4 regions of the Nesterenkonia sp. HG001 genome follow, and region 1 is predicted to be linked to each of the others. Evidence: riboswitches for the same ligand, from Rfam matches in the RefSeq annotation. Region 1 holds a riboswitch; each other region holds the start of a gene.

Region 1 (4,204 bases):
ACCCTGCCGGAGTACTCCTCGGACCCGGAGATCGCCTTCTCCTTCATCGAAGCGCTCTGCGAGAAGGACGTGATGGTCGACTTCACCATCGCCAACAACTACATCACCGTCCGAGAAGACGTCGCCGCGGACGAGCGATACCAGAGCTACTCGCCCACCGCAGAGTTCTTCACCTCGCTGCTCGAGGGCGCCTATTACCGGCCTGCGCTGCCGGCCTATCCCGAGGTGTCCAACGCCATCCAGGAGGCCATGGAGGCCGTGATGACCCGATCCCAGACCCCTGAACAGGCGGCCGCCGCCTACGCGGCCGCCGTCACCGACATCGTCGGCCCTGAGAACGTGCAGGACGAGTCGTCATGAGCGCGCCGACCGCCACGCAGTCCCAGATCCATCGGCCCGACGCCGCCAGCGGCGAAGGAGGGCCTCCACGGCAGAATCGCACCATCGGGGACCGTCTCACGTTCGGCCGGGCCGTCCCCATGGTTCCCGCGCTGTCGCTGCTCGTGCTGTTCATGGCAGGCCCCATCCTGTACTCGCTCTGGCTGGCCTTCACCGACTCCGCGATCCGCGGCGAGGGGGCGGCGGAGACCTCCTTCATCGGGTTCGAGAACTTCACCGACGCCTTCACCGACTCGCAGTTCTGGAACTCGGTCGGGCTGACGCTCGTCTTCACCGTGGTGTCTGCGGTGATCGGCCAGAACCTCCTCGGGCTGTTCCTCGCACTGCTGATGGAGAAGGCCCACCGGGCAGTGACGTTCGTCATCACCGCCATCGTCATCGCGGCGTGGATCCTGCCCGAGGTCGTGGCCGGATACCTGCTCTACACCTTCTTCGCCGACGAGGGCAGCCTCAATGTGATCCTGGAGTCCATCGGGCTTCCGCAGCAGGACCTGCTCTTCAGCCTTCCGATCCTCGCAGTCGCCTTCGCGAACATCTGGCGGGGCACGGCGTTCTCCATGCTGGTCTACTCGGCGGCGCTGGGCAGCATCTCCGCGGAGATCCAGGAATCGGCGTCAGTGGACGGGGCCGGCCCTCTGCGCAGGTTCTGGTCGGTGACCCTGCCGCTGCTGCGCCCCGCCGTCGCCACCAACCTGATGCTCATCACCCTGCAGACACTGTCCGTCTTCGGGCTCATCTTCATCATGACCGGGGGAGGGCCCGCGCAGCAGAGCCAGACCCTGCCGCTCTACATGTATGAGCAGGCCTTCTCCTACGGGCAGCTCGGCTACGGAACCGCCGTGGCACTGCTGCTCCTGCTGATCGGCGCGGTCGCCTCGATCGCCTATCTGCGGCTGCTTCCCGAGGAGGACAAGCGATGACCACCACCTCAGCACGTCGGACCGCGCCGGCCAGGGGCGGCAAGGGCCGCAGGGCACGGACCACGGAGACGGCCTCGACACTCGTCATGGCGTTCATCGGGGCCATGTTCCTGATCCCTCTGCTCTGGGTGGGGCTCGCCGCCTTCGACACAGACGCGTCCCTCGCCGTCTCATGGCCGGAGCGATGGAGCCTCGGCAACTTCAGCGCCATCTGGAACGCCGAGACGACCTTCCGGCCGATCGCCAACTCGCTGATCCTGTGCGGCGGCGCCACTCTGGTGACCATGACCGCGGCGGTGCTGTGTGCGTACCCGATCTCGCGGTATCGGTTCCGTGGCAAGCGGTCCCTGCTGCTGACCATCATCTTCTCCACCGGCCTGCCCATCACAGCGATCATGATCCCCGTGTACTCGCTCTTCGTGCAGGTCAACCTCATCGACTCCATGTTCGGCGCGATCCTGTTCCTCGGCGCCTCCTCGCTGCCGTACGCCATATTCCTCACCAAGGGGTTCATGGATGCCGTGCCCATGGAGATCGAGGAGAGCGCCTGGACCGAGGGTGCCGGAGTCTATCGGACGCTGTGGGCCGTGGTGATGCCGCTGATGCGGTCAGGGCTCGGAGTGGCCACGATGTTCACCTTCGTCATGATGTGGGGGAACTTCTTCGTCCCCTTCATGCTGCTGCTCAGTCCGGACAACCTGCCGGCGGCCGTCACCCTCTATACGTTCTCCTCACAGTACGGCCAGGTCGCCTACGGCCAGTTGGCGGCGTTCTCGCTCTTCTACTCCCTGCCGGTGATCGTGCTCTACCTCTTCGTGGGCCGCAGCCTGGGGACCGGCTTCATCGCAGCGGGCGGAGTGAAGGGCTGACCCACTAGAATGGAACCTGCATTCCGTGGGAGCCCGGGCCGGCCGGGCTGAGAGGGCGAACCCGCCGACCACTCGGACTCGATGCGGATCATGCCGCCGTGAGGAGGAGCTGTGGGCGTCACTGTCGTGGGAGCCGGCGTCGTCGGGCTGCTGTCAGCCTGGCAGCTGAGGCGCGAAGGGCACGCGGTCACGCTGATCGCCCCCGAGATCGCCCGGGACGCCAGCTACGCCGCCGCCGGGATGCTGGCCCCGATCAGTGAGGTCCAGTACGGGCAGGACAGGCTCTATCCGCTGATGACCGCCGCCCGGGCCGAGTACCCGGCCTTCCTGGCCACGCTGGCCGCCGCCGTCGACGCCCCCACCGGGTGGCGGGAGAACGGCACCATCCTGCTGGCCGCGGACCGCTCCGACCGCGACGCCGTCGCCGACCTCGTCGCCGTCCAGCAGGCCCACGGCATGGCCGTGGAGCCGCTGACCTCCGGCCAGCTGCGCCGCCGCGAGCCCGCACTCGCCCCCGGCATCTCCAAGGGCTGGGACGTGCCCAGCGACCACCAGGTGGACCCCCGGATGCTGGCCAGCTGCGCGCTCGCCGCCCTCGAGAGTCCGCTGGATCCTGCTCGCTTCCCCGACGCCGGCCCGCCCGCCCGACGCGTGGAGGCGCGGGTCACCGCTGTCGGCGGCCCCGACGCGGAGGGCTCCCACACGCCCACCCTCGACGACGGCACGCAGCGCACCGCGCAGAAGGTCCTGCTGGTGCCCGGGCTCGGTTGCGCCGACATCGCCGGCCTGCCCGCACGCGCCCCGCTGGATCTGCGGCCCGTCCACGGAGACGTGCTGCGCCTGCGGGTGCGTCCCGGGCAGCTGCTCGCTGGGGAGGACCACGTCCTCGGCGCCACCGTCCGGGCCAAGGTCGCCGGCCGCAGCGTCTACCTGGTGCCACGGGCCGACGGCGGGCTGGTCATCGGCGCCTCCTCGCGAGAGGATGGCATGCCCGGCACCCACGCGGGCTCCGTGCAGGAGCTGCTCGACGACGCCGTCGCCGTGCTGCCCGCCGTCAAGGAGATGGAGCTGGAAGAGATCACCACCCGGGCCCGACCCGGCACCCCTGACGACATCCCCTACCTGGGCCGGCTGGAAGGGGCGCCCGACGTCGTCATCTCCACCGGATACTCTCGACACGGGATCCTGCTGGCACCGCTGGCCGCACGGTTGGCCGCCGCGCTGCTCAGCGACGACGGCGAGGCCGCACTGAGCGCGGCGGACCGGCAGATGCTCGCCCATATGAGCCCCACACGGTCGCTGACCGCACCAGAGATGACCCCCACAGGATTGTGAGACCCATGCTCACCGTGACCATCAACGAAGAAGACGTGAAGCTGCCCGAGGGGGCGACAGTCGTCGACGCCGTCGGGCAGACCACCGGGCGCGAGCTGAGCCCCGACGGCACCCCCGCCGACGGCGGCCGCCTGGGTGTGGCGGTGGCGATCAACGCCGCCGTCGTCCCGCGCAGCGCCTGGGCCGCCACCGTGCTGAGCCACGGCGAGGAGATTGAGATCGTCACCGCCGTGCAGGGCGGCTGAGCCGCCCCTGACCCGAAGAGAGCACCATGACCACAGCCACCACTCCTCCGTCCCTGCAGGTGGGCGACTACACCTTGCAGAACCGCCTCATCATGGGCACCGGCGGGATCACCGACCTGGACGCCCTGGAGCAGGCGCTGCTCGCCTCCGGCACCACGCTGACCACTGTGGCCATGCGCCGCTACAGCCCGGAGACCAAGACCAGCGTGTTCGCCATGCTCGAGCGGCTCGGCATCGACGTGCTGCCCAACACCGCCGGCTGCTACACCGTCAAGGACACGGTGCTCACCGCCGAGCTCGCCCGCGAGGCGCTCGAGACGAACCTCATCAAGATCGAGGTCATCGCCGATGAGCACACTCTGCTCCCTGACGTCATCGAAACCCTCGAGGCCACCGAGCAGCTCGCCGACCGGGGCTTCATCCCCATGGTCTACAC
Region 2 (4,204 bases), on a different contig from region 1:
CGGAGCTGGCGGTGGTGAAGGCCGAGAAGCGGCTGGGCCGCGTCAGTGGCTTCTCCAAGACGGAGCGCGATCAGGCGATCCCGACGCGTTCTGCGGCTCCGTCGTCCGCGATGCTCGGTCGCGGCCCCGCCGGCGCCTCAGAGGAGGGAGGGCGCTGATGCTGACCTACGCCTACTGGATCTCCCAGGCGCTGCTGACGGTGGCTGTGCTCTGCTCTGTCTTCCGCGTGTTCCGGGGGCCATCGGTGCTGGATCGGGTGATCAGTGTGGACGTCATCCTGATCATCGTCTCCTCGATGCTGATCACGGACATGGTCGCCCGAGGGCACCAGGACTTCATCCTCTTCGTCGTGGCCACCGCCGTGATCGGTTTCCTCGGGGCCGTGGCGATCGCCCGGTATGTGGCGGTGCGTCGGCCGGAGGATCCCGGGGCGAGCGTGCTCACCGGGGCGCTGCCGCAGGCGGCCACGAGCTCCGGCGGGCCTTCGGGCGCACCGGACGGCGCGGATGCCGGGCCTGGGAGCGGTGGGAGCCCCGCCGGCTCCGGCGTGCCGGGCGCCGCACCCTCGGGTGATGGTGGCGCCATGGACGGTGGGCGGGCGCCGTATGCGGCCAGCCCCTCGCGGCTCGCCGGCATGGACCCGGTGGATCCCCACGGCGGCACTCTTGCTCCCCGCGGCTACGGGGAGGATGAGGACCCGGCGACCTCGTGGTTCCACGAGCTGACCCGTTCCGGCTTCACCACGCGTCGTCGCCGTGCGGCGGAGGAAGAGGGTCAGGACGAGGCTGAGGAGCCCTCTGGAGAGACTCCCGACCAGGCGCCGGGGGAGGGAGCACGATGATGGACCTTCTGGACGCGGAGCTGATGGATCAGATCCTTGATGCCGTGGCCGCCGTCTTCCTGGTGATCGGTGGGCTGATGTCGCTGGCGGCCGGGATCGGACTCGTGCGGCTGCCGGATCTGCACTCACGGATGCATGCGGCCACGAAGCCTCAGGTCCTCGGCCTGCTGAGTCTGCTGCTGGCCGCGGCGATCACCTGGCGCAGCTGGAGCGGCGTCGTGCTCGTCCTGCTCGCCTGGGGTCTGCAGATCCTCACCGCCCCGGCGAGCGCCCATGTGGTGGGGCGCGCCGGGTACCGGACGAAGCACTTTAAGTCCGAGCAGCTGGCGCAGGACGAGCTGGCCCGGGCAGTGGACCGGATCTCGCGGGGCCATGGAGCCCGCCGGGAGATCGACGGGGGCTGAGACCTCCGACGGGGATCCGTGGTGTCGTGCCGTCCTGCTGCGCGCCGCTCAGACCTCAGCCTTATTCGCGTAGGCGGCCTTGATCTTCTTCACCGAGGCCTTGGCTCCGCGCTGGGACAGCACTTGAACGCCTGCGGAGATGGCGGCGGAGGAGATGGCGAAGACCAGGGCCTTCTGCAACGAGATGTCCTCTTCCTCGCTGGCCCGGGGAGTGTCCTCGCCGGTGGCCTGCCGCCAGGCGAACTCGAAGGCCTTGGTGGCGGCGTAGCCGCCGGCCAGGGAGATTCCGGTGGTCAGCAGCTTGTCCATGATCTTGTCCATCGGCACTCCTGAGGATTCGGATGTGGGATTCGGATGTAGGGGTTCTCACGCGAGTCTGGCACAGGGCGACGTCGGCGTCCCGCTCGAGGGCGGGGCTCATCGGTGACCTGCTCAGCCTCCAGCCTAGCGGGCCGGGCCGCCAGGAGGGAGGGGGATGCGCTACTGTGGGGCACGTCATTCGAGACACGACAGGGGAGCGCTCCCCGTCGCCCCCTGCGGGAGACGGAATGCGCTGAGAGTGGGCTGACGGCCCAGACCCTCGAACCTGATCAGGACAACCCGGGCGCGATGCCGCCCGATCAACGCCTGCGAAGGAAGTCGAGCTGTCCTCGGATGCCGGACCTGCACGCCGTCATCGGCTGTCCGCGGCGGCAGGTACGGCTCCCTCCCTGCGTGCTCGTGGTCCACGCTCGTCACACGAGGGAGCATCATGAGCAGCACGCACCGCACCACTGCACCGGCACGCGCGGGGACCCGGCCGCGGACCTTCCGCTGGTCGGTCTCCGACATCGTCGTCGCCTCCACCCTGGCGGTGGCCTCCGGGGTCATCTTCTGGGGATGGAACCTCAGCTACCACGTCGTCGGCGGGCTCTTCGCCGCCTACCCGCCGGCCGCGACCCTGGTCCACGGCATGTGGCTCTTCCCCGCGGTGCTGGGGATGCTGATCATCCGCAAGCCCGGTGCCGCGATCTACTGCGAGATGGTCGCCGCCGTGGTCTCCGCCCTGCTGGGCTCCCAGTGGGGGCTGACCGTGCTGTCCTCCGGCTTCGTGCAGGGGCTCGGCGCGGAGCTGATCTTCCTGGCGTTCCTGTACCGCCGGTACACGCTGGAGGTCGCGATGCTCGCCGGCGCGCTCTCCGGGTTCTTCGGCGGAGCGACCTATCACTGGATCATCCCCATGTACGCCTACGCGCCGTTGGAGACCTTCATCCACATCGGCTGCTTCACGCTCTCCGGGGCGATCATCGCCGGGCTGCTCTCCTGGCTGGCTACCCGCGGGCTGGCGGCCACCTCGGTGTTGGGCCCGCTGGCCTCCCGCCGGGCGCATCAGGAGCCGGTGCTGCGCCGTCGTCGTGAGGGCTGAGCCGATGGCGCAGGACCGCATGACGACGTCGGCGCGCCCTCCCGGGAGACTCGCCGGCGGTGCCGCCGTCGAGGTCCGCGGCTGGCGCTATCAGCATGCCGACCGGCCCGCCCCTGCCGTGGACGGGCTCGACCTTCACCTGGACCGGGGGGAGAAGGTGCTCCTGGTGGGGGCCTCCGGGGCCGGGAAGTCCACCCTGCTCCACGGGCTGGCCGGAGTGCTCCATGATGAGGAGGCCGTCTCCTCCGGTGAGTTGCTGATCGACGGGCTCGCCCCGGAGCAGGCCCGCGGCCGGATGGGTCTGATGCAGCAGGACCCGGAGTCCCAGGTGGTGCTCTCTCGGATGGGTGACGACGTCGCCTTCGCCCCGGAGAACCTCGCCGTGCCTGCGGACCAGATCTGGGACCGGGTGCGACAGGTGCTGGTGGAGACCGGCCTGGCCGGCTCGGGGGAGCAGGCCCAAGCACTGCTGGACCATCCCACCGCGCGGCTCTCCGGCGGGCAGAAGCAGCGGCTGGCGCTGGCCGGGATCCTGGCCATGCGCCCGGCCCTGCTGCTCCTCGACGAGCCCACCGCCAACCTGGACCCCGACGGCACCCGAAGAGTGCGGGACGCGGTCATCGAAGCCTCCGCGCGCCAGGGATCCACCCTGCTGGTGGTGGAGCACCGGCTGTCCACCTGGGCGGACCATGTGGACACTCTGATCGTGCTCGACACCGCCGGAGGCGTGCGCCACCGGGTACCCGCCGGGCGGATCCATGACGACGCCGATCTGCGGGCGGATCTGGTGGAGCTCGGGCTCTGGGTGCCGGGCCATGATCCGGTCCCGGACCTGCTTCTGGACACCGATGCCGGTGCCCAGCCTGAGGGCGCCACGGCGGGGCCCGAGGCCCTGAGGCCCCGGGTCCTGCTGACCGGACGGGAGCTCGCCGTCTCCCGGGAGAGGCCGCGGCGCCGTCAGTCCCGCCGTCCGGCACCGGTGCTTCAGGGGATCGACGTCGACCTCCCTGCCGGCCGGGCGCTGGGTATCACCGGTCGCAACGGGGCGGGGAAGTCGACCCTGCTGCTGAGTCTGGCCGGGCTGATCCCCGTCCACGAGGGCGAGCTCGTCGCCACCGGAGAGCTCAAAGGGCCGCGTGGCGAGGCCCTGACGGATGACCCGCACCGCTGGCGCTCGGCGGATCTGGTGGCTCGGCTCGGGATGGTGTTCCAGGAGCCGGAGCATCAGCTCGTCCGGCCCACGGTCCGCGAGGAGCTTGCGCTCGGCGCCCGGCAGGCACGGCAGCCCGGCGAGGACGCTCCGCTGTTCACCTCAGAGGACGTCGAGCACCGCGTGGCTCGGCTGCTCACCCGGCTGGGACTGGCGCATCTGGCGGAGGTCAACCCGTTCACCCTCTCCGGTGGGGAGAAGCGTCGGCTCTCCGTGGGCACGGTGCTCGCCGCCGGGCCGGAGGTCCTCATGCTGGACGAGCCGACGTTCGGGCAGGACGCCCACACCTTCGCCGCACTGATCCGACTGCTGCGCGAGCACCTCGACGACGGGGGCACCGTGGT
Region 3 (4,204 bases), on a different contig from region 1:
TCTGGAGTCCTGTGAGCCACGTACACCACCCCTCAGTCCCCGCTCGAGGCCATGACGGCAGCGTCGCCGAGGTCTTCCTCATCTTCCTCCGTCTCGGACTGACCTCGTTCGGCGGTCCGGTCGCCCACCTGGCCTATTTCCGTGAGGCCTTCGTGGAGCGGCGCCGGTGGCTGAGCGAGAAGGCCTATGCGGATCTCGTCGCTCTGTGCCAGTTCCTGCCGGGGCCGGCCTCCAGCCAGGTCGGGATGGCCCTGGGCCTGCAGCGAGCCGGCTGGGGAGGCATGTGCGCGGCATGGTTCGCCTTCACTCTGCCCTCGGTGCTGCTCCTGGTGGCCTTCGCCTATGGTGTCGCCACGCTCGGGGACCTCTCTGATGCGGGCTGGATCCACGGGCTCAAGGCCGCCGCCGTCGGCGTCGTCGCCCATGCGGTGCTCGGCATGGCGAAGACGCTCACCCCGGATGCGCCCCGGGCGAGCATCGCCGCCGGGGCCATGATCACTGTGGTGCTCGTCCCGCAGCCTTTCGTGCAGGTGGGGGCGATCGCCGTCGCCGGACTGGTCGGCCTGCTGTGGCTGCGTCCCGAGACTCCCCAGCCCCGGGACGAGGACACCTTCACCGTCAAGGTCTCCAAGAAGGTCGCCGCCGGTGCGCTGATCCTCTTCGGTGCCCTGCTGGTGGGGCTGCCGCTGCTGGTCGCCTCCGCCGGATCGGCCGCTTGGCACGGGGCGGCCCAGCTGGTGGACCTCTTCTATCGCGCAGGCTCTCTGGTCTTCGGCGGCGGGCACGTGGTCCTCCCGCTGCTGGAGGCGGAGATGGTCGGGCCCGGGCTGGTCGACTCGGAGGTCTTCCTGGCCGGCTACGGCGCCGCCCAGGCGGTCCCCGGCCCGCTCTTCACCTTCGCCGGCTACCTGGGCGCCTCGACGACCGAGGGGCCCGGAGGTGCCGCCGGGGCGCTGATCGCCGTGGGGGCGATCTTCCTGCCTGCGGCGCTGCTGGTCATCGGAGCCCTGCCGTTCTGGGAGGCGCTGCGCGGTGCGCCGCTGGCACGGCGGGCATTGACGGGTGTCAACGCCGGGGTGGTCGGAATCCTCGCGGCCGCGCTCTATGACCCGGTGTTCACCGCCGGAGTGCTCGACGTCGGCCTGGTGGCACTGGCCGTGGCCGTGGCGTCCTTCGTCGCGCTGAACAGCTGGAAGGTGCCCGCCTGGGCGGTGGTCATCGGTGCAGGCCTCCTGGGCTGGATCGTGCTCTGAGCACCGTCCGGGACGTGCCGTCGTCGGGCAGACCGTGTGAGGTCCCGCACGCCCTCGTCGACTAGACTCGATCAGCGGCACGGGGTGCCTGAGCCTGCGGAGCGACTCTGCCCAGCGGCTCAGGCTGAGAGCACACCCGTTGAACCTGATCCTGATCATGCTCGCGAAGGGATGCCCCGATGAAGTCACCCTCCTCTGCTCGCCCAGCTCCGGGCGCCCCACGGGAGATTCCCAACATTCTCTCCATCGCCGGGACCGACCCCACCGGGGGAGCCGGGATCCACGCGGACCTGAAGAGCTTCGCCGCCCACGGCGGCTACGGGATGGCGGTGGTGACTGCGCTGGTCGCGCAGAACACCCAGGGTGTCCGGGAGATCCATCTGCCCCCGATCTCCTTCCTGCAGGCGCAGCTGGAGGCGGTCAGCGACGACGTCGCTCTGGACGCGGTCAAGGTGGGCATGCTCGGAACGGTGGACGTCATCGAGACGGTCTCCACCTGGTGGGACGCCCTGCCGGGCCGGCCCTGGTTGGTGGTGGATCCGGTGATGGTCGCAACCTCGGGGGACCGGCTGCTCCAACCCGACGCCGAGCAGGCGCTCATCGGGTTTCTGCACCGGGCGGACCTCATCACCCCGAACATCCCGGAGCTGGCGCTGCTGGCCGGAGGACCACCCGCCGAGGACGGCGAGTCGCTGATCCGCCAGGCCCGCACGGTGGCGGACGCCCATGACGTCGTCGTGCTCGCCAAGGGTGGTCACTTCGACGACGACGAGGTCGAGGACATCCTGGTCCACCCGGCCGAGGCCGACGGCACCCGCACGCCTGAGGGGCGGCACGTCTCGGAGCGCATCCGCACCACCAACACCCACGGCACCGGCTGCTCGGTGTCCTCAGCGCTGGCCGCACTGCGGGCACGTGGACTGGACTGGGAGACGGCGGTGCCGGTGGTCAAGGAATGGATGACGGCGGCCCTGCGAGACACCGAGCGGCTCGACGTCGGCCGCGGCCACGGACCCATCCAGCACTTCGCGCAGCTGTGGGAACGCCGCTTCTGAGCTCAGTTCTGCTGAGAGGAGGCCTGCTGGGCGATGTCCTCCCACTTCCAGGCGGCTGTGGTGGCCTGCTCGCCGGAGAACTCGTCCTCCGAGAGCTCCTCATCCGGGAACCACGGCCCGGTGCGGGGCCGGTCGGCAGCGGCTGGGGTGGGGCCGGTGGCGCCCTGGCCAGAGGTGGGGGCCTGCTCCTTGAGCTGAGTCACGCGGTCCCTGATCTCAGCCATCTGGCGATCCAACGCGGCAGCCTTCTCCGCGGCGTCACGCAGCTCCTCGTGAATGTCGTCCGGGACCTCGCCGGAGTAGGTGTAGTAGATCTTGTGCTCCAGGGAGGCCCAAAAGTCCATGGCGACGGTGCGGATCTGCACCTCGACGTAGACGAACTCGGTGCGATTCGAGAGGAACACCGGCACCTGCACGATCACGTGCAGACTTTGGTAGCCATTGGGCTTGGGACTACGGATGTAGTCCTTGACCTCCACGACCCGCAGGTCCGGCTGACTGCACAGCATCTCCGCCACCCAGTAGGCGTCGGAGACGAAGGAGGTGGTGATGCGGATGCCCGCGATGTCTCGGATCGACCCACGGATGCCCTCCAACGTCGGCTCGCAGCCGTAGCGCTGCACCTTGTCCAGGATCCGATCCAGGGACTTCAGCCGGAAGTTCACGTGCTCGATGGGGGAGTAGTCGCGGGTGTGCTCGAACTCCTCACGCAGCACGTTGATCTTGGTGAGCACCTCGTCCATGCCGAACTTGTAGTGCAGCTGGAACTCGGTGAGCTGTCGGCGGATGTCGATCATCCGCGGCACCACCCCGGTGGTGCCGTTCTTGCCGGCGTTGGTGTGGAGCTGCTTCAGCAGCTGCTGATAGGTGTCGTCCTCATGCTCCTCGCTCCGGGCGAGGGCGGAGCCGGTGGGGCGGGGCTGCTGCCGGGGGGAGGGGCTTCGCCCATCAGTCGACAGGAGACGGCTGTCGGCCTCAGTGGACTGGCCAGCGGACATGGTCACTCCTTCGTATTCCATCCCGGGGCAGAACTGCTCGCCGGGGAGGTCGAGTCGGTGCACCTCGACCCCTTCGATTCTCGACCCTAGGAGCAGAACCTGTGAAGTCCCTCGACGGTTGTGGCCGAATCGATACCTTCCGCGCCGCGATGGACCGCGGCGGAGACCTGTGGCGTGCAGGCCCCGTTCAGGCCCCTCCGGCAGGCTGATCGCGCGAGTGCCCGTAGGCCAGCCTGTCAGCGGAGACCTGGTCGAGCACCAGGTCGGTGACGAGCCCGGCGGCGAGGGCTCCTCGCAGTGCGGGAACCTTGTGCGGCCCGTTGACCACGCAGATCCGCCGCGGGACGCGGACCAGCTCCGAGGGCACCGGACCGGAGCCGCGGCGGTTGAGCGCGATGTCCTCCCAGCTGCCGTCCGCTCGGAGGAAGACGGTGCAGACATCGCCGACCACCTGCTCTGAGGAGAGCGCGTTGAGGTCGTCGCGGCTGAGGTACCCGCCGGAGTACACCTGGGAGGGCAGACCCTCGGCGAAGGTGCCGACGCCGAAGACCGCCAGCGCGGCGCGGCGGTGCATGTCCAGGATCCGTCGCGTGGAGCGTTCGCGCCACAGCGCCTGCTTGGTCTCCTCATAGTCGAAGAATGCGGGCACGGCGAAGACATGGGCGCGCGCGCCATAGGCCGCGGCGAACCGCTCGACCACTCCGATCCCGGTGCCCAGGGGCGCGCCGATGCCCTCCGGCTCGGAGTTGACGGCTCCGTTGAGCTGGACGACGTGCAGGTCCGGAACCTCCCGTCTGTTCAGCCGGGCCACCACTGAGGTCATGGTCTGGCCCCAGGCGACGCCGACCACGGAGTCGGGACGCACCAGCCGGTCGACCAGGCCGGCGGCGAGCACCGC
Region 4 (4,204 bases), on a different contig from region 1:
GATCCGGGACCGGCGCGTCCAGCTCCCAGCCCGAGGCGTCCTGACCGATGAACACGCTCAGCTGGCGCAGCGAGGCTTCGGTGGGCAGCAGCTCGTCCAGGGCGGCCTGCTTGGCCCGCGCCTCAGCTATGGTCGAGCCCACGTAGGTGACCAGCCCGGGCATGATCGCGGTGCCGCGGGGGTCACGGCCGACGGTGGCGAGCCGGCGTCGCACGTCGGTGCTGTAGGCCAGTGCGGCCTCGGCGTCGTAGGCGACGGCGTAGATCGCCTCCGCGTGACGTGAGGCGAGGTCCCGGCCCTGCTCCGAGGCCCCGGCCTGGAAGAGCACCGGCCGGCCCTGCGGCGGGCGGGGCACGTTGAGCGGCCCCGCGACCTGGAAGTGCTCGCCTTGGTGGTCGATGGGCGCGATCATGCCACCGTCGGCGTAGCGGCCGTCCCGCTCGTGCAGCAGGGACTCCTGCGGCCAGGAGTCCCAGAGCCGGATGACGGCGTCGATGAACTCCTCGGCCCGGGCGTAGCGTTCTGCATGGGCAGGCATAGACGGATAGGAGTGGTTCTGCGCCTCGGCGTCGAACATGGAGGTCACCACGTTCCAGCCGATGCGACCGCCGCTGATGTGGTCCAGGCCGGCGAGCAGCCGGGCCGCGTGGAACGGTGTCCAGAACGTGGAGGAGACCGTGCTGACCAGCCCGATCCGTTCGGTGTGCTGACTCATGGCGGAGAGCAGCGTCAGCGGCTCCAGGAACCAGGTGGGGCCGTCCTCGACAGCGCCGATGCCCAGCGAGTGGCCGTCGGCGAAGAACACCGCGTCCAGCTTCCCGCGCTCGGCGGTGCGGGCCAGGTCGATGTAGTAGTCGACGTCGCCGAGGCGCTCGACAGCGGAGTCCGGGGCGCGCCAGGCGGCCTTGTGGTGCCCGACGCCGAAGAGGAACAGGTTGAGCTTGACCTCCGGTGCGACCGTTCCCATGCTCAGCCCTTCACCAGCCCGCCGTCGACGATGAGATTCTGCCCGGTGACCCCGCGGGACCACGGGGAGGCGAAGAACAGCGCGGCGTCGGCCAGCTGCTCCGGGGTGGTGACCTTGCGCAGCGGAGTGCCGGCGGCGATGGCGTCGAAGACCACCTCAGGGGTGGCGGCGGAGGCGTCGGTGGTGCGCAGCAGCCCACCGGAGACCATGTTGACGGTGATGCCGTCGGGGCCGAGGTCGTCGGCGAAGGTACGGGTCAGCGAGAGCAGGGCCGCCTTGGCGGCGGTGTAGTCGTGGTAGGGCACCACCGGGTGCTGGAAGAGGTTGGTGCCGATGGTGATGACTCGGCCCTGGCCGGCTTCGCGCATCCCGGGCAGGGCCGCCTGGATGAGGTTCAGCGGACCGGTCACGGAGCCGGCGAACTGGGCCTCGAACTCCTCGGCGGTGATCGCGTCGGCCTTGGAGCGGGCGTCGCCGGTGAAAGCGAAGTCCACCAGGGCGTTGTTCACCACCGTGGTCACCGGACGCTCGAAGTGCTCCCTCGCGGTGCTGATCAGGCTGCGGACCTGCCCCGCGTCGCGGACGTCGGCCTGCACCGCGAGCGCCCGCTCCGCGTGGGCGGCAGCGATCTCCTCGGCGGCGGCCTGCGAGGAGTGGTAGTTGACCACCACCCGGGCGCCCTCGCGCAGGAAGGCGGCGGTCAGGGCTGCGCCCAGGCCGCGGGCGCCGCCGGTGACGACGACGACCTGTTCGCTCAGCGGCAGCGCGCCGTCGTTGTGCTGGGCGGTGGCTTCTGTGGTGATGGTGGCGGTGCTCATGCGTGCCTCTCGTCTCGAGGCGAAGGCAGCCCGCAGGCGATGTGCGACGTGAGCCTGCGGCCATCTGCGGACCGATGCTCACCGCCGCGATGCGGCCGAACGCCGCACCAGCCGGACGATCCCTTCGCCAGTGCTAACTGGATCAGGTTCGACGGGTGTCATCTCAGCCGCAGAGTGCGGCACCCCGTGTCACAGCCTTCATCTCATCACATGGCGGGCGTCACAGCCAGTCGATGACAGGACGGGCCGTCAGCCGTCGTCCCGCAGACTCCTGAGCCCTCTGGGCTCTGTGAGCCTCAGACCTGCGGGATCTCCCGGGCATTGGCCAGCACCGGGAGCTTCTGCCGGGCAGCGGTGACGACGTCGGCGTCGAGGTCCGCCACCAGAAGCTCCGGGGCCTCCCCGGCCTCGGCGAGCACCTCTCCGGTGGGCGAGACGATCATCGAGTGCCCCACCCCGGTGGGCGCCCCTTCCACTGGCTCGACGCCGGCGGCCGAGGGCAGGCCCTGACCGCAGGCGATCACGTACTGCGTGGAGTCCAGCGCCCGGGCACGAGCCAGCAGCCGCCACTGGTCCACCTTGCCCGGCCCGGCACCCCACGACGCCGGCAGGATGGTGGCGAGCGCCCCGGCCCGGGCGTGGGCGGTGAACAGGTTCGGGAAGCGGATGTCATAGCAGGTCGCCAGCCCCAGCGTCTGCCCGTCCAGAGCGAACCGGGCCGGGGCCTCACCGGGTGCCACGGTCTTGGACTCCTGGAAGCCGAAGGCGTCGTAGAGGTGGATCTTGTCGTAGGCGGCCAGCACGCCGTTTCCGGTGCCGTCCACTGCGCCGTCCACTGCGAGGAGGGTGTTCGTGACCCGCTCGCGGCCCTGCTCCCCCGGCTGTGCGGGGGTGAACATGCCCGCGACGATCGCGACCCCGTGGCGCTCCGCGATCCGGCGCAGCTCGGTGCCCCAGGCGCCGTCGACAGGCTCGGCGATGGGTGTCAGCGAGTGCCCGAAAGCCCGCTGAACGGCCTCGGGGAACACCACCAGACGGGCGCCGGCCTCCACGGCCTGCGCCGTCCACTTCTCGACGAGCGCCAGGTTCTGCTGCGGGTCCTCACCGGTGACGATCTGTGCTGCTGCGATACGCATGGGCCCAGCCTACGTCGCAGCGCCGCGTCCCGGGAGCGCCGGCCAAATCCCTCCCCTGGTTCCGCAGACGCCTCACGCTCAGAGGAATTCGTCGGCGATGCGCTGCAGCTCCACCACATGGTCCTGCCACTCGGCATCCCCGGCCGGGGGCATGTTGTCATTGCCGTCCTGCATGCCCACGGCGCCGTCGAGCTGCTCACGCAGGATGTCGGCATGACCCGCGTGCCGTGCGGTCTCAGCGATCAGGTGGACCACCAGCCGCCCCAGAGTGGTGCGCCCGTTCTTTCCCCACCAGGGCACCTGGGCAGGCGCACCCAGGCCCAGCTCGGCGACGGCGTCGTCGGTGGTCCGCCAGGAGGTGCGGTAGAAGTCCCGCACCCACTCGCTGCTCTCCTCTTCGGTCGCGTAGAGGTCAGCGTTGAGGGCGGCGCCGGCCTCCAGCCACGGCATCGGCACCGGACTGGGACGGCCCAGCGGTGCGGTGAAGTAGCCCATCTCCATGCTGGCCACATGCTTGACCAGGCCCAGCAGGTTCGTCCCGGTCGCCGTCAGCGGCCGGCGGACGTCATGCTCCGGGACGCCGTCGAGCTTCCACAGCAGGGCCTCACGGAGCCCCTGCAGGTAGCGCAGCAGCATCTCTGACTCAGCATCATCATCGCTCATGGAGCGAACTGTAGGAGCTGCCTCATTCCCACGGCACCGTTCCCCGGCCGCACCCTGACACCACCAGCACTTGGTGGGCTCTCTCTGCTCTGCGTCTTGTCCCCGTGATGTTCGTTCGTCCCCGTGGAATTGCACGGGGACGAACGAACAGGACGGGGACACATGACGCGTCGCGGGGGCCGGGAAGCCTCAGTCCTCCTCGTCCGCGTCCTCCTCGTCGGCATCCTCGTCGGCTTCCTCAGCCTCCGTGTCCTCAGCCTCGTCAGCATCCTCGTCCGCGTCCTCGGGATCCGTGTCCTCGAGCTCCTCGACGTCGACGCCGGTGTCGGTGCCGTCGTGGCCGGCGTCGTCCTCCCAGCCGACCTGAGTCCAGTCCGTGGTCTCGAAGAGGCTCGGACCGTAGTTCGCGAGCCCCTCACGGAAGGCGGTGATCACCGGACCGTTGGCGTAGGCGAGGTAGTGGAAGTACTCGCTGAGCGCCTCCTGCTCCAGGGCCTGCGCCTCGGCGAAGCGCTCATCGTCGTCCTCGATGCCGAACAGCTCGCTGATCCGGTCGTCGAGCTCCTCGTTCCCCAGCCCGGTCAGGTTTCCGTCACCAGTGGAGTAGAACTGGTTGGGGG

What was found. A riboswitch is a leader RNA that binds a small molecule or an ion and turns the genes downstream of it on or off. The one in region 1 is predicted to bind thiamine pyrophosphate.
Region 2: it holds a riboswitch for thiamine pyrophosphate, as region 1 does, so the genes downstream of both, ODE13_RS08030 (ECF transporter S component) here and thiO (glycine oxidase ThiO) in region 1, are expected to answer to the same signal.
Region 3: it holds a riboswitch for thiamine pyrophosphate, as region 1 does, so the genes downstream of both, thiD (bifunctional hydroxymethylpyrimidine kinase/phosphomethylpyrimidine kinase) here and thiO (glycine oxidase ThiO) in region 1, are expected to answer to the same signal.
Region 4: it holds a riboswitch for thiamine pyrophosphate, as region 1 does, so the genes downstream of both, ODE13_RS08070 (3-oxoacyl-ACP reductase) here and thiO (glycine oxidase ThiO) in region 1, are expected to answer to the same signal.

What each region holds. Positions count from the first base shown of each region.
Region 1 is NZ_JAOSZD010000006.1:220,312-224,515, reverse strand. It holds gene ODE13_RS12150 (substrate-binding domain-containing protein) at 1-360, shown strand, start outside; gene ODE13_RS12145 (sugar ABC transporter permease) at 357-1,319, shown strand; gene ODE13_RS12140 (carbohydrate ABC transporter permease) at 1,316-2,188, shown strand; TPP riboswitch at 2,204-2,310, shown strand; gene thiO (glycine oxidase ThiO) at 2,300-3,523, shown strand; gene thiS (sulfur carrier protein ThiS) at 3,529-3,768, shown strand; gene ODE13_RS12125 (thiazole synthase) at 3,795-4,204, shown strand, end outside.
Region 2 is NZ_JAOSZD010000004.1:84,618-88,821, forward strand. It holds gene ODE13_RS08010 (Na+/H+ antiporter subunit E) at 1-158, shown strand, start outside; gene ODE13_RS08015 (monovalent cation/H+ antiporter complex subunit F) at 158-841, shown strand; gene mnhG (monovalent cation/H(+) antiporter subunit G) at 838-1,245, shown strand; gene ODE13_RS08025 (DUF4235 domain-containing protein) at 1,294-1,566, opposite strand; TPP riboswitch at 1,747-1,900, shown strand; gene ODE13_RS08030 (ECF transporter S component) at 1,997-2,650, shown strand; gene ODE13_RS08035 (ATP-binding cassette domain-containing protein) at 2,670-4,204, shown strand, end outside.
Region 3 is NZ_JAOSZD010000005.1:18,821-23,024, reverse strand. It holds gene chrA (chromate efflux transporter) at 12-1,253, shown strand; TPP riboswitch at 1,324-1,442, shown strand; gene thiD (bifunctional hydroxymethylpyrimidine kinase/phosphomethylpyrimidine kinase) at 1,433-2,308, shown strand; gene ODE13_RS09615 (GTP pyrophosphokinase family protein) at 2,311-3,306, opposite strand; gene ODE13_RS09610 (sugar-binding transcriptional regulator) at 3,494-4,204, opposite strand, start outside.
Region 4 is NZ_JAOSZD010000004.1:96,265-100,468, reverse strand. It holds gene ODE13_RS08075 (LLM class flavin-dependent oxidoreductase) at 1-967, opposite strand, end outside; gene ODE13_RS08070 (3-oxoacyl-ACP reductase) at 970-1,785, opposite strand; TPP riboswitch at 1,887-1,982, opposite strand; gene ODE13_RS08065 (carbon-nitrogen hydrolase family protein) at 2,082-2,921, opposite strand; gene ODE13_RS08060 (DinB family protein) at 3,000-3,584, opposite strand; gene ODE13_RS08055 (ABC transporter family substrate-binding protein) at 3,774-4,204, opposite strand, start outside.